DNA from 4 places in the Pseudoduganella rhizocola genome. Region 1 is predicted to be linked to each of the others. Evidence: predicted binding sites of a transcription regulator. Region 1 holds the regulator's gene; each other region holds the start of a gene.

Region 1 (3,338 bases):
GCAACGCGGGCTGGCTGCGCGAACAGGTGTGCAAGTACATGTGCCCGTATGCGCGCTTCCAGAGTTCGATGTTCGACCGCGATTCGCTGATCATCACCTACGATGCGAAACGCGGCGAGCCGCGCAGCCCGCGTTCGGCAGGCGGCTGCATCGACTGCTCGATGTGCGTGCAGGTCTGCCCGACCGGCATCGATATCCGCAAGGGACTGCAGTATGAATGCATAGGCTGCGCCGCCTGCGTGGATGCCTGCAACAGCGTGATGGACAAGATTGCGCAGCCGCGCGGCCTGATCCGCTACAGCACCGACCGCGCCATGGCCGAGGGCCTGAGCGTTGAGCAGATCCGGCGCCGCGCCATGCGTCCGCGCGTGCTGGCATATAGCGGCCTGCTGTGCGCCGTGGCGCTGGCCTTCCTGGCCTCGCTGTGGCTGCGCACGCCACTCAAGATGGACGTGATCCGCGACCGCGGCTCCATGGGCCGTGAAGTGGAGGATGGCGATATCGAGAATGTTTACCGGCTGCAGATCATGAACACCACTGAACGGCAGCACAGCTACCGCATCAGCGTAAGCGGGCTGCCGACGCTGGTGGTGGTGTCGGACCTGGAAGTGACGGTTGGCCCGACCGAGACGCGCGCCGTGCCCGTGCGCCTGCGCACCGCCTACGGCGCGGCGAAGAAAGGCTCGAACAAGATTGAAGTGTCGCTGCAGGCGCTCGACGACCCGTCGATTTCCGTACGCGAAGAGGCGGTCTTCATTGTGCCGCGCTAAGGAGAAGAGATGAACAAGCCGTCCGCCCCCTGGTATACCCATCGCTGGCCCTGGCTGCTGATGGCCGGGCCGGCCATCGTGCTCGCGGCCTGCGCCTACACCAGCTATATCGCTTTCGCGCAGCAGGATGCGCTGGTGGTCGGCGACTATTACAAGCGCGGCAAGGCCATCAACCAGGACTTGCGCCGCGACCGCGTGGCTTCGGCCCTCGGCCTGTCGCTGGAACTGCGCTATAACGCGGCGCAAGGCGCGCTGGCGGGCCGTATCAGAACCCGTACGGCGCTGCCGCCCGGGGACGTGGAACTGCACCTGGCGCACGCCACCCAGCCCGCGCGCGACGTGCGGCTCACCGTGCGGCCGGATGCGGAAGGAAACTTCATCGCACCGCTGCCGCTGCTGGAACGCAGCCGCTGGGTGGTGCTGGCGGAAGGCGGCCAGCGCAGCTGGCGGCTGGAGGGCAACTGGCACTGGCCCGCGCAGCGCGAGCTGGTGCTGGCAGCGGACGCGCGTTAAGCGCAGACTTCGGTGCCGGCGGTAATGGCCTTGAGGCGCGGCAGGTCCAGCACCTGAAGTTCGCGGTTGTTCACCGCGATCAGGCCCAGCTTCTTGAACTTGTTCAGCAGCCGGCTGATGCTCTCGATGGTCAGGCCGAGGTAATTGCCGATGTCCTCGCGCGACATGCGCAGCTGGAAGGCCGTGCTGGAATAGCCGCGCGCTTCATAGCGCGAGGCGAGGTTGACCAGGAAGGCCGCGAAACGCTGCGTGGCCTGCATATTCCCCAGCAGCAGCATTACGCTCTGCTCGCGCGTGATCTCCTGGCTCATCATGCGGTGGAAGTGGCGCAGCAGGGTGGGCATATCGACCAGCAGCTGCTCCAGGCTGGAGAAGGGAATCTCGCACACTTCGCTGTCTTCCAGCGCCTCGGCACTGCAATAGTGGCGGTCGGTGCTGATCGCGTCCATGCCCAGCAGCTCGCCTCCCATCTGGAAGCCGGTCACCTGTTCCTCGCCGTTGGCATTGATCTGGTAGGTCTTGAAATGGCCGAGACGGATCGCGTACAGGCTGCCGAAAGGATCTCCCACACGGAACAAGGAGCTGCCTTTTTCGATCTTGCGGCGGCGGCCGATGATGCGGTCCAGCTTATCGATATCGCCCATGTCCAGCCCCATCGGCAGACAAAGCTGGTGCATGCTGCAGGTGGAGCAGCGCGCCTTCAGAATCTCGATGGTGGCGCCGGGCAGGGTAAGGGATGGGAGCTCGTTCATGGCTCCAGTGTACCGGCAAAGCGCACGATTGAACAAACCGCGCGCGCAACATTGCAAAACGTTACACTGTGACTTCATTTTCCAAAAAGACACAAAATGATCCCGATTCAGCCCGAGGTGCCCGCCGAGCATCGCAGCTGCGGCAAATGCCGCACGGCTGAACCGCTGCCGTTCAAGTTTGCATTTGCCTATCAGCCTATCGTGGATTGCGACACGCGTTCCATCTACGCCTATGAAGCGCTGGTGCGCGGCCGCGATGGCGAATCGGCATGGTCGGTGCTGTCGCAGGTGGATGACCGCAACCGCTATCAGTTCGACCAGGCTTGCCGGCGCGAAGCGATCAAGGGCGCGGCCGAACTGGGGATGCGGGAAAGCCTGTCGATCAATTTCCTGCCGAACGCGGTCTACCAGCCGGCCGCCTGCATCCAGGGCACGTTCGAGGCCGCGCGCGAGTTCGGATTCCCGCTGGAGAACATCATTTTCGAGGTGACGGAAGGCGAGGAGGTGGCCGACCGCGCCCACCTCGTGAATATTTTCCGCGAATACCACCGCTTCGGCTTCCGCACCGCGATCGATGATTTCGGCGCAGGCTACGCGGGGCTCAACCTGCTGGCCGAATACCAGCCCGATGTGCTGAAGCTGGACATGGCCCTGGTGCGCGATATCGACAGCAATAAGCCGAAGCAGGCCATCGTGCACGGCGTGATGGCCATCAGCCGCGAGCTGGGCATCCGCGTGCTGGCGGAAGGCATCGAAACTGCTGCCGAGCGCGATTTCCTGCGCGCCGCAGGCATCAGCCTGATGCAGGGCTACCTGTTCGGCAAACCGGCTTTCCGCGCCCTGTCGACGATTCCCGACGCCGCCTACGGCTAAGCAAGCCGATTTGGCTGCCTGTCGCGAAATTTGTTAGGCTATCGCCATGCCGAAACCACAACCGCCTTCGCTCGACCAGCATCTCTGCTTCAAACTGTATTCCACATCGCTGAAGATGACGCAGCTGTACAAGCCGCTGCTCAGCGCGCTGAACCTCACCTATCCGCAATACCTGGTGATGGTGGTGCTGTGGGAACAGGAAGGGCTGGGCATCAAGGACATTGCCGAACGCCTGCAGCAGGATTCGGGTTCCATCACGCCCCTGGTGAAACGCCTGGAGGCGGAAGGCTACCTGGTGCGCAACCGTGACCCGCGCGACGAACGCAACCGCGTGCTGACCCTCACCAAAGCAGGCCAGGAGCTGCGCGCGGAAGGCGTGAAGATCGCCGCCGCCATCGCCGAAAGTTGCAGCATTACCAATGCCGACGTG
Region 2 (3,338 bases), on a different contig from region 1:
GGCGGGCAGCAGGCACAGCGCCGGGATATTGGTTTTCAGGATCACGTCCGACAGGTCGAGGTCGTCATCCAGCAGCACATCCATCAGCCCGGCGCGCGCGGGCAGGCCCAGCACGTTCAGCACCGAGGGCCGGGCCACGTCCGCATCCACCAGCAGCACCGTGGTGTCGCGTTCCATCGCCATGCTCATCGCGAGGTTGATCGCGCAGTAGGTCTTGCCTTCACCGGGCAGGGAGCTGGTGACGACGATCAGATTGCCGTGCCGGATGGCAGGACCGTCCTGGCCGCGCGCGGCACGCAGCAGGGGCCGCTTGATGAGGCGGAAGTCCTCGGCCACGCCGGTGCGTCCGCCCATGTGCGTGACCATGCCCAGCTGCTGCAACTGGGCCAGGTTGATTTCGCCAAACTGCGGATCGGGCCCGAGCAGCACCGGTTCACTGTGCGGGGGAAGGTCGTCAAAGGGCATCATCATTTCACCGCATCATGGTAAAAGCCATCACGCCGCCGTAGGACATCAGCAGCCCCGCCACCCCGGCACTGAAGCCGATGCGGCCCCGCAGGCGCCGCACCTTCTGCGGCGCGGTCCAGTTCATCGACACCCCGCCCAGCACGCGCAGGCCGGTGGCGTCGCGCAGCTCGGCCGGATTGCGGTAGGTCGGGCGCACCTGGCTGATCAGCAGCGCCGTGGCGGCGCCGGCCGCCAGCGCCACTGCAAGCACCAGGCTGAACAGCAGGGGACGGTTGGGGCCGACCGGCCGCAGCGGCACCGTGGGCGGATCGATGATCTTGAAGCTCATCATTTCCGTGGTCGAGCTCAGGTCGCCGGACAGCTTGGCCGCCTCGCGCTTGCTGATCAGCTTTTCGTAGTTTTCCTTGTTGATCTCGTAGTCGCGGTTCAGCTGCGACAGCTGCGATTCCACCTCCGGCACGGCCTGGCTCTGGGCCAGCAGGTGCTGGTGCCGCATGCCCAGTTCGCTGACCCGCGCCCGGGCCGATGCCACCCGCGCCTCAGCCTCGGCCAGCGCCACTTTCAGCTGCTGCAGCATCGGGCTGTAGTTCTTGCCGGGGTCGCTGCTCGCCGTGCGCTGGCTGGCCTCCTGTTTTTTCCGTTCTTCCAGGATGGCGATCAGGCGCCGGGTGGACACGATATCGGGATGCTGCTCGGTATATTGCAGCAGCAGCGCGTCCAGGTTCTTGTTCAGTACCGAAATGCGTCCGTCCAGTTCCGGATTATCCGGCAGGGCCGGCGCCAGTTCGGCGCCCAGAATCGGCTCGTCGCCGCTGATCTGGGACTGGATGGCGGCGCGCGCCTGCTCCAGTTCACGCAGTTCGAGGCGGGCATTGTTCAGCGCATCATTCGACATCAGCACCTGTGCGCCATAATCGATGCCCTGGCGCGGCAGCAGGAAACTGTTCTTCAGCTTGAACTCCTTCACCGAGTTCTCGGCCGCCAGCAGCTTGTCCTCGTAGATCTTGATCTGTTCGTCGATGAACTGCACGGCCTTTTCTGAATCGCCCCGCTTGCCCTTGAAACTGCCTTCCACGAAGATGGTCAGCAGCGACTGCACCACATCGCGCACCATGGCCGGGTCGCTGTGGTTATAGCTGATGGTGTAGATGTCGTAGTTGGCGGTGCCGCCGATGCGGATTTTCGACATCAGCGTTTCCAGCGCCTGCTCGTGTTCGCGCGGCGTCGTGGCGGCCACATCCATGTCCACCATGCGCATCACGCGTTCGATATTGGGGCGGCTGAGCAGGGTGCGGCTCATGATGGCCACCTGCTGTTCCAGGTTCGGCACGGTGGTCATGCCCGCCAGCAGCGGCTTCAGAATGCTCTGCGTGTCGACGAAGACGCGGGCCGTGGTCTGGTAGTCGTCCGGCAGCAGCATCACCTTGGTCCAGCCCAGCGTTGCGACCAGCCACATCACCACCACCGCATACCAGCGGTATTGCCAGATTCCCTGCAGGCTGGAGAGTACCTGCTTGACGATGTCTTCCATATCCAGCCTCCCTGGTAAGGAACGGCGACCCTTAGGCGATTATATGGATCGGTCCGTTTGGTTCCATCGCTACCCGCCCGGCGTTTGTGCCACATCAAAAAAACGGCGTACCGCCACGCAGGGGACGGCACGCCGCAAGTGACGACAGCGGAAACCTTCAGCTCTTACGGCGGCGGCTCAGCAGGGACATGCTCAGCAGGCCGGCGGCAACGATGGCCAGGGTGCCCGGTTCCGGCACCTCCTGTTGCAGGGCATTGGCCAGCGTGTTGTGCTGGATCGTGATCTGGTAGGTGGTGCCGGCGGCCAGCAGCGGGGTGATCTCCGAGAAGGCGAAGGTGGTCAGCGCGGCGTTGTAGGTCGAGGTGCCCGGCAGGCCGTCGGTGCGGCTGACGATGCTCTGGCCGTTCAGTTCATTCGGTGCAAAGCTGAAGACCGACAGGCCGGTACTCAGGTCCAGGATATTGATGCTCCAGGACATGCGGGCATTCGCATTCGAGGTGGCGCCGGCGTCGGCCGACACGAAGGCCTGGGCGAACGGGGTCGCATCGAAGGCGATCGTCATGGTGTCGGACACGCCCAGCGCGAACTGGAAGGTGGTCGAGGTGCCGACGTCGGAGTTACCCGAGGCCACCGAGTTCATCGCCGTCGAGGCATCGGCGCGCGTGGTGGCATGGGCGCCTGCCGGGCCGCCGTTGATCGAAATGGACGAGCCCGTCAGATTCTGGTCCGCGTAACCCAGGTTGCCCGGCACAGGTGGCGGGCTGGCGAACGGCGTGAAGTTGTTTTCGGCCAGCGGAGGGCAGGGCGCGCCTACGCACTGGTGCGCCACATCCGGGGTGCTGCCGCTCAGGATGCCGAGCGAGGCGGCGCCGTTGGCGAACACACCGTTCAGCGAGGCCGTGGCATGCGCATCGTTGGTGCCGGTCAGCGTCGAGAAATCGGCATTGCTGAAGGCGGTGCCGTTCGAATGCAGCAGGCGGAAGTTGTTGATGTCCAGAATCGCGGAGGCGAAGGTCGAGGCCTGGGCGCTGCCGATGGCTGCCAGCCCCAGGGCCGCTGCAGCCGCCGTGACCAGCAGGCTCTTTTTAATCAGGTTCATGGCTCACTCCTTAATGGGGTTTCGGTCACCGACTGGCGCCGATGCCTTCTCTCAGCAGCATCCGTGCCAGAAAAATAAGATCAATGGAATCAATAGCTTGGAAAGAAGACGGCGCTGGCGTGCTGAGAAATGACAAAAACGCCGACATTTGCGGAACTTCCACTCAGCCATAGCGGTCGAACCTGTACCCCTCACTCAAAGCAAGGAGCCAACGTGCAGCCATTCGACGACACCATCATT
Region 3 (3,338 bases), on a different contig from region 1:
CTGCTGAAGCGAAACTGTTCGCTCACGCCGCGCCAGACCTTTGCCGCGTGGTCGCTGCTGATGGGACTTTCTTCCGGCGTCGGCGGCTTCTTCGCCTGGCACGGCGCCTGGTCCGTGCTGCTGTTCTCCGCGCTGGAAATGGGGGCCGTCTCGGCCGCTTTCCTGATCTACTGCCGCCATGCGGCCGACCATGAGCACATCGTGCTGGAAAACGGCAGCCTGCTCGTCGAGCAAGCCATCGGCGGCAAGGTGAACGCCACGCGCCTGGATCTGTACTGGACCCGCATGCAGGCCCCTGGCCCGAATCCCGGCCTGATCACGCTGGAAGCGCGGGGCGTGAAGGTGGAGGTTGGCGCCTGGCTGCCGGAAGCCAGGCGCCGCCAGTTCGCGCGCGAGCTGGGCGCGCAGCTGGCGGGCCGCTGACTAAGGCAGCGTGACGATTTCGGGATAGCTGCGCAAGGTGGACGCGAGTGCGTCGTTCGAGGCCGCGCCCTCGGACAGGTGCGCCGCAAAGAAGGCGCCCACCAGCGCCGCGCTCATGGCAATGCTGCGTTCCCCGCCGCCCGCGAAATCGCCGTGCTGCATGCCGCCCATGCGGGCCCGGAAGGGCGCCGCGGAGCGCCCGCAGGTATCCTTCCACACCGCTTCACGGCGCCGCTCGGACTTGCTGGCGCCCCAGCGTTCCAGCCAGCCGGTGGCCGATGGCGTTTCGCTCACCAGGTAGGCCAGCGGCTGGCGCGGACGCACCTGCTGCGCTTCGCCCACCAGGTCGCCGTCCAGGTTGATCACGGCGCGGATGGACGCATCGCCGCCCGCCGCCATCACGGCCGCGGCGCCGCCCAGCGAATGGCCGAACACCCCGTAGCCGCGGGTGTTGATGCGGCCGGCCAGGGGATTGTTGCGTTCGCGGTTCATCTTCTCCATGCGCCCGGCCATGGCGAAAATCTCCTGCATCATTGCCAGGTAGTCGCTGCTGCCGGCGCTGCGCGCCGGCGCCGAGGCGCGGATCGCGGCGACTACGAAGCCCTGGCTGGCCACGGCCTCCAGCAAGGCATCGTAGTCGCCCGCCACCTTGCCCATGCCGGGTGCGAAAACGAGGAAGGGGTAGCGGTCCGCCGGCCCGCTCAGCGGGTAGTACACAACGCCGTTATAGCGCCGCATGTTTTCCATCCACTCCGTGCGCAGCTGGCCGCTGGCGACCGGTTTAACCGTCGTCGCCCGCGCGCTGGCATGTAATGCAAGGCTGGCAATCAAAGCAAGTACGGTGCGTCGTTCCAAGATGTTCTCCCATCGTTGGACTCAGCATAGCAAGGCTTTCTTAAACAGGCTTGCAGCATGCGACAGACTGCATTCCTGCGGCACTGGAACGCAAAAAAACCTGCCGCCGGCGCGAACCGGAAGCAGGCAAAGGCTGGAGAAAAAAGTCGTTATAAAAGGTTTTCAGAAGCGGTAGCCGACGCCCACGCCAAACAGCACGGGATCGACCTTCACGCGGCTGGCTTTGGCGCCGCCGATCAGCACGTCGCTGCGCAGCTGCACCTTCTTCACATCCACGTTGAGGGACCAGTTCTTGTCAAGCTTTACATCGAAGCCCGCCTGCACCGCCAGGCCGAAGCTGTCGTGTTCCAGGCTGCCCTGGCCGCCGAGCAGCTTGTTCTTCGAGAAGGTGGTCCAGTTCAGGCCAAGGCCAACGTAAGGGCTGAACTGTTCGGCCGGCGTGAAGTGATATTGCGCAAGCAGGGTTGGCGGCAGGTGCTTGAAGGTGCCGATGGTTTTACCGTCCAGGTAAACGTCGTGCTTTTGCGGATAGGTCAGCACCAGCTCGGCCGCGACATGCGGCGTGAAGAAGTAGCTGATATCGACTTCCGGAATGGTTTTGCTGCTGACGGCGATGCGGTCCGCCGCGCCAGTGCCGCCCACCGGATCGGACTTGTCGGCCGGGTCGATGTGCACGGCGCGGGCCCGCACCAGCCATGGCGTGGACTCGGCGAATGCATTGGCGCCCATCAGGGCGGCGGTGGTGGCGATGACTGCAAGTACTGCGCGTTTCATGATGAATCCTCTCTCTTTTGATCAGTTTGCAGAGAGAAGTTTATTGATCAGGCACAATAAAAACTTTGATCTAAGTCAAAATTGCCGAGATGAACACATACTTTAAAAAAGCGGAGTAATATAGCCCCGCTCGACCCCCGGAAAATCCACTCTCAGGAGACAGGCATGAAGTTGAACGTCAATGGACAGGTACGTGATTTCGAGGCGGAGGAAGACACGCCGCTCCTATGGGTGCTCCGGGAACAGCTGGGGCTTACCGGCACCAAATACGGTTGCGGCATTGCGCAATGCGGCGCCTGCACCGTGCATATCGACGGTGAACCGACCCGCAGCTGCGTGCGCCCTGTCTCCACCGTGACTGCCGAACAGAAGATCGTCACCATCGAAGGCCTGTCGCCGGACGGCTCGCATCCCGTGCAGAAGGCCTGGGCCGCGCTGGACGTGCCGCAGTGCGGCTTCTGCCAGTCCGGCATGATCATGGCGGCCACCGCCCTGCTCAAGGAAAAACCGAAACCGACGGATGCCGATATCGATGCGGCGATGACCAACATCTGCCGCTGCGGCACCTATAACCGCGTGCGCAAGGCGATCCATGTGGTGGCGCGCGGCGGCGACCCGAAAACGGCCGGCCTGGCAATCGAGCATGTGGAAGGGAGCAAAGCATGAGCGCCGTTCCCGCATCCCCATCGCGCCGTTCCTTCCTCGGCCGCTCCACCGCTGCTGCGGCCGGCCTGATGTTCGGCTTCCACATTCCTTTCGACGCCATGGCGCAGGGTGCGCAGGCGCCGGAGATCAATGCCTGGGTAGTGGTCAAGCCGGACGACACCATCATCATCCGCATCGCCCGTTCCGAAATGGGCCAGGGCACGCTGACCGGGCTCGCCCAGCTGGTGGCGGAAGAACTGGATGCCGACTGGAGCAAGGTAACAACCGAATATCCAACCCCGGGCGCCAACCTGGCCCGCAACCGCGTGTGGGGCAGCTTCTCCACTGGCGGCAGCCGCGGTGTGCGCGAATCGCACGAGTACGTGCGCAAGGGCGGCGCTGCGGCGCGTACGATGCTGGTGCAGGCCGCCGCCGCGCAGTGGAACGTGCCAGCCACGGAGTGCATCGCCGCGGCCAGCGTCATCACGCACACGCCGAGCGGCCGCAAACTGAGCTACGGCCAGGTCGCGGATGCCGCCGGCAAGCTGCAGGCGCCGGCGGCTGCCGACATCAAGCTGAAAGATCCAAAGGACTGGAAGATCGCCGGCAAGCGCCTGGCCCGCCTCGATACCGTCGACAAG
Region 4 (3,338 bases), on a different contig from region 1:
CCACCGCGTGCCGCAGCTCGATCTGCGCCATCACCATTGCCGCCATATCGGCCAGCCCTGCCTCTTCTTCAGGCGTGATCTGGCGCGGCTCGGTGCCCAGTACGCACATGGCGCCGAGGCAGTGGCCGTCGCGGGTGGTCAGCGGAGCGCCCGCATAGAAGCGCACGCCGCTTGCCGCCAGCGGGCTGCCGCTGAAGTCGGGATCGGCCTGGAGATCTGGCAGCACCAGCAAGCGCGCACTGCCTGCAACGGTGGCGCACGGCGCCTGCATGCGCGGAATCGACCAATGGTCTATTCCCACGCGGGATTTGAACCACTGGCGGTCGGTGTCCGTCAGCGAGACGGCGGCAATCGGCAGATTGAACAGGCGCGCCGCCATGCGGGTGATGCGGTCGAAGGCTTCGCTTGGTGGCGTATCGAGGAGATTCAGTTTGCGCAGCGCGTCGATGCGCGCGGCTTCGCAGGTATCGGCCATAAGGTTTCCTGATGTTGCATTGATGTCTCGATGCAAAGATTGGGCATCAGGAGATGGGCGGCAGCGCGGGATGGGGCGCTACGGAATCATTCTACCTGAACTATGGCCGCCCGCTCTGGCAGATTACCAATCGGGCCGATAGCGGGCCGCTATCGGGCGGGCGGCAGTTCTATGGCATTGGGGCAGGAAGCGGCGCTGCGCCAGCATTCCAGGTTGAACAGGGTGGTATCGGCGATCTCGCGCAGCGCTTCCTGCGTGAAGAAACCCTGGTGGCCAGTGACCAGCACATTCGGGAAAGTCATCAGGCGCTGCAGCACGTCGTCCTCAATAATCTCGGAAGAATGGTCATGGAAGAAGAATTCGCTTTCCTGCTCATAAACGTCGATGGCAAGCGCGCCCAGGTGCCGGCTCTTGAGGGCCGCAATGACGGCCGGCGTGTCCACCAGGCCTCCGCGCGAGGTGTTCACCAGCATGGCGCCCGGCTTCATCTGCGCCAGCGCCTGCGCATCCAGCATATGCCAGGTGGCGTCGGTGAGCGGGCAATGCAGGCTCACGATGTCCGATTCTGCCAGCAGTTTCGGCAGCGCCACCGCTTCGCCCAGTGCCGCGAACGCGGCGGACGGCATGGGATCGTAAGCGATCACGCGGCAGCCGAAACCGCGCAGGATGCGCGCCGTGGCCAGCCCGATCTTGCCGGTGCCGACAATGCCGGCCGTCTTCCCGTGCAGCGTGCTGCCCAGCAGGCCTTCCAGCGAGAAGTTCCCTTCCCTTACCCGCGCATAGGCACGATGCGTGTGCCGGTTCAGCGTCAGGATCATCGCCAGCGCGTGTTCCGCCACGGCCTCCGGAGAGTACGCAGGCACGCGCGCCACGAAAAGGCCGTGCTTCGCCGCAGCCGCCGCGTCCAGCTGGTTGTAGCCCGCGCAGCGCAGCAGTACCGCACGCACGCCCTGTGCCGCCAGCACATCCAGCGTTGGCGCATCCAGCCTGTCGTTGACGAACACGCAGACGGCGTCCGCGCCATCGGCCAGCACCGCCGTTTCGGGCACGAGGCGGGCTTCGTGGCACACCAGGTCCACCTGCATGCCGGAAGCCGCGAGGGCCTCCGAGAACGAACGGCGGTCGTAAGGCTGTGCGCTGAACATGGCGAGTTTCATGCGGCGATTGTAGGGGATGTGCGCCCGGAGTGGCGCAAGAATATTTTTTCAGGGATTTTGATCTGCATCAAAAAGTGCTGATGACGCAGCGCAAACAGACTACTAAAGTAACCGTGGAAGTTCCACATTGAGGAGGCTTTATGATCAAGACCATCGTGGTGCATATCGACGACAGCCCATCCCAGCACAGCCGCCTGCACGCCGCGGCGGTACTGGCGGAGGAATGGGATGCGCGCCTGGTCGCCAGCGCCGCCACCGGTTTGGCGCCGCGCGACTACAACTACATGGACGGCGCCCTTACCGGTCCCTTGCCGCTGGTGCGTTACGACGAGCTGCGCGAAGCGGCGCGGCAGCGGCTGGAGCGCGGCCTGGCGCAAGCGCGCCGGCTTGGCGCCGGGCAGATCGAAGCGCGGCTGACGGAGGACAGCCCGGAGAACGCGCTCATCCTGCAGGCGCGCTATGCCGACCTGGTGATCACGAGCCAGTTGCCCGCCGCCGGCGAGCGCGCCCGCCTCGTGACCATGCTGCCCGAATACGTTGCCCTGAACAGCCCGCGCCCGGTGCTCGTGGTGCCGGACACCTACGACGGCCAGCCGGTGGGCGGCACCGTGATCGTGGGCTGGGACGGCAGCATGGAAGCGACACGCGCACTGACGGCGGCCCTGCCCATCCTGCAGCGCGCCTCCAGCGTGCTGCTCGCGCTGTTCAATCCGGATACCACGAGCGGCCTGCATGGCGAACAGCCCGGCGCCGATATGGCGCTTTACCTGGCGCGCCACGGCATACGGGTCGAAGTATTCAGCCAGCGTACCGAAGCTCCCATCGGCCAGGCGCTGCTCGGGCTGGCCCGCGACACGGAAGCTGGCCTGATCGTGGCGGGCTGCTACGGCCATAGCCGCTACCGCGAATGGCTGCTGGGCGGCGTGACGTATTCGCTGCTGTCCCACGCCCAGATTCCCGTGCTGTTTGCCCATTGAAAGGACTGTCATGAGCTACAAGACCATCCTGGTCCATGCCGACCGGACGCCCGCCGCGGAAGCGCGCATACGGCTGGCCGCCCGCCTCGCCAATGCGCAGGACGCGCATCTGGTTGGCATCGCCCTCACCGGCGTCTCGCGCTTCGTTCTGCCGGAAAGCATAGCGCTGGGCGGTCCGGCCATTGCGGAGCAATATGCGGAGATGCACCGCGAAGCGCGGGCGGCACTGGAGCATTTCGACGGCATTGCGCGCGCCGAGGGCGTCGCCTCATTCGAGCAGTGCCTGGCGAACGACGATCTGGACGGCGGCATGGCGCTGCGCGCACGCTACAGCGATATCGTCATCGTGGGCCAGACCGACCGCAGTCTTGCGGTGCCCGGTTCGCGCTACGACCTGCCCGAATATGTGCTGATGAACGCGCCGCGGCCAGTGCTCGTCACGCCTTACGCGGGCTGCCCGGACCAGCTGGGAGGCCACGCCCTGCTGGCGTGGGACGCCAGCCAGGAAGCGACCCGCGCCGCCACCCTGGCCCTGCCGCTGCTGAAGGCCGCAAGCCGGGTCACGATCGTGGTGTTCAACGGCCACCGCGACCAGGAACGCTTCGGCGAACGCCCCGGCGCCGATATCGCGCTCTATCTGGCGCGCCATGGCGTCGATGCGGAGGTGCTCGGCCAGCCCCTGAATATCGATGTCGGCAACGGCCTGCTGTCGCTGGCGGCCGACATCGG

Evidence for each region. The regulator FNR, encoded in region 1, switches genes on or off when oxygen is low (the NO sensors DNR and NnrR bind a similar motif). The targets are predictions, from matches to a motif close to TTGATNNNNATCAA.
Region 2: the regulator FNR is predicted to act here: its motif matches at 2,084-2,097, upstream of ACJRPG_RS08670 (XrtA system polysaccharide chain length determinant).
Region 3: the regulator FNR is predicted to act here: its motif matches at 2,118-2,131, upstream of ACJRPG_RS23365 (OmpW/AlkL family protein).
Region 4: the regulator FNR is predicted to act here: its motif matches at 1,690-1,703, upstream of ACJRPG_RS09705 (universal stress protein).

What each region holds. Positions count from the first base shown of each region.
Region 1 covers NZ_JBJQIK030000004.1:390,142-393,479, reverse strand. The annotation lists gene ccoG (cytochrome c oxidase accessory protein CcoG) at 1-770, shown strand, start outside; gene ACJRPG_RS12165 (FixH family protein) at 780-1,283, shown strand; gene fnr (fumarate/nitrate reduction transcriptional regulator Fnr) at 1,280-2,035, opposite strand; gene ACJRPG_RS12155 (EAL domain-containing protein) at 2,132-2,908, shown strand; gene ACJRPG_RS12150 (MarR family winged helix-turn-helix transcriptional regulator) at 2,955-3,338, shown strand, end outside.
Region 2 covers NZ_JBJQIK030000003.1:312,971-316,308, forward strand. The annotation lists gene ACJRPG_RS08665 (XrtA-associated tyrosine autokinase) at 1-471, opposite strand, end outside; gene ACJRPG_RS08670 (XrtA system polysaccharide chain length determinant) at 473-1,999, opposite strand; gene ACJRPG_RS08675 (EDSAP-1 family PEP-CTERM protein) at 2,157-3,098, opposite strand; gene ACJRPG_RS08680 (N-acyl amino acid synthase FeeM domain-containing protein) at 3,312-3,338, shown strand, end outside.
Region 3 covers NZ_JBJQIK030000015.1:43,676-47,013, forward strand. The annotation lists gene ACJRPG_RS23355 (DUF2244 domain-containing protein) at 1-423, shown strand, start outside; gene ACJRPG_RS23360 (alpha/beta hydrolase) at 424-1,278, opposite strand; gene ACJRPG_RS23365 (OmpW/AlkL family protein) at 1,441-2,052, opposite strand; gene ACJRPG_RS23370 ((2Fe-2S)-binding protein) at 2,218-2,718, shown strand; gene ACJRPG_RS23375 (xanthine dehydrogenase family protein molybdopterin-binding subunit) at 2,715-3,338, shown strand, end outside.
Region 4 covers NZ_JBJQIK030000003.1:539,076-542,413, forward strand. The annotation lists gene ACJRPG_RS09695 (putative bifunctional diguanylate cyclase/phosphodiesterase) at 1-475, opposite strand, end outside; gene ACJRPG_RS09700 (2-hydroxyacid dehydrogenase) at 625-1,632, opposite strand; gene ACJRPG_RS09705 (universal stress protein) at 1,773-2,609, shown strand; gene ACJRPG_RS09710 (universal stress protein) at 2,620-3,338, shown strand, end outside.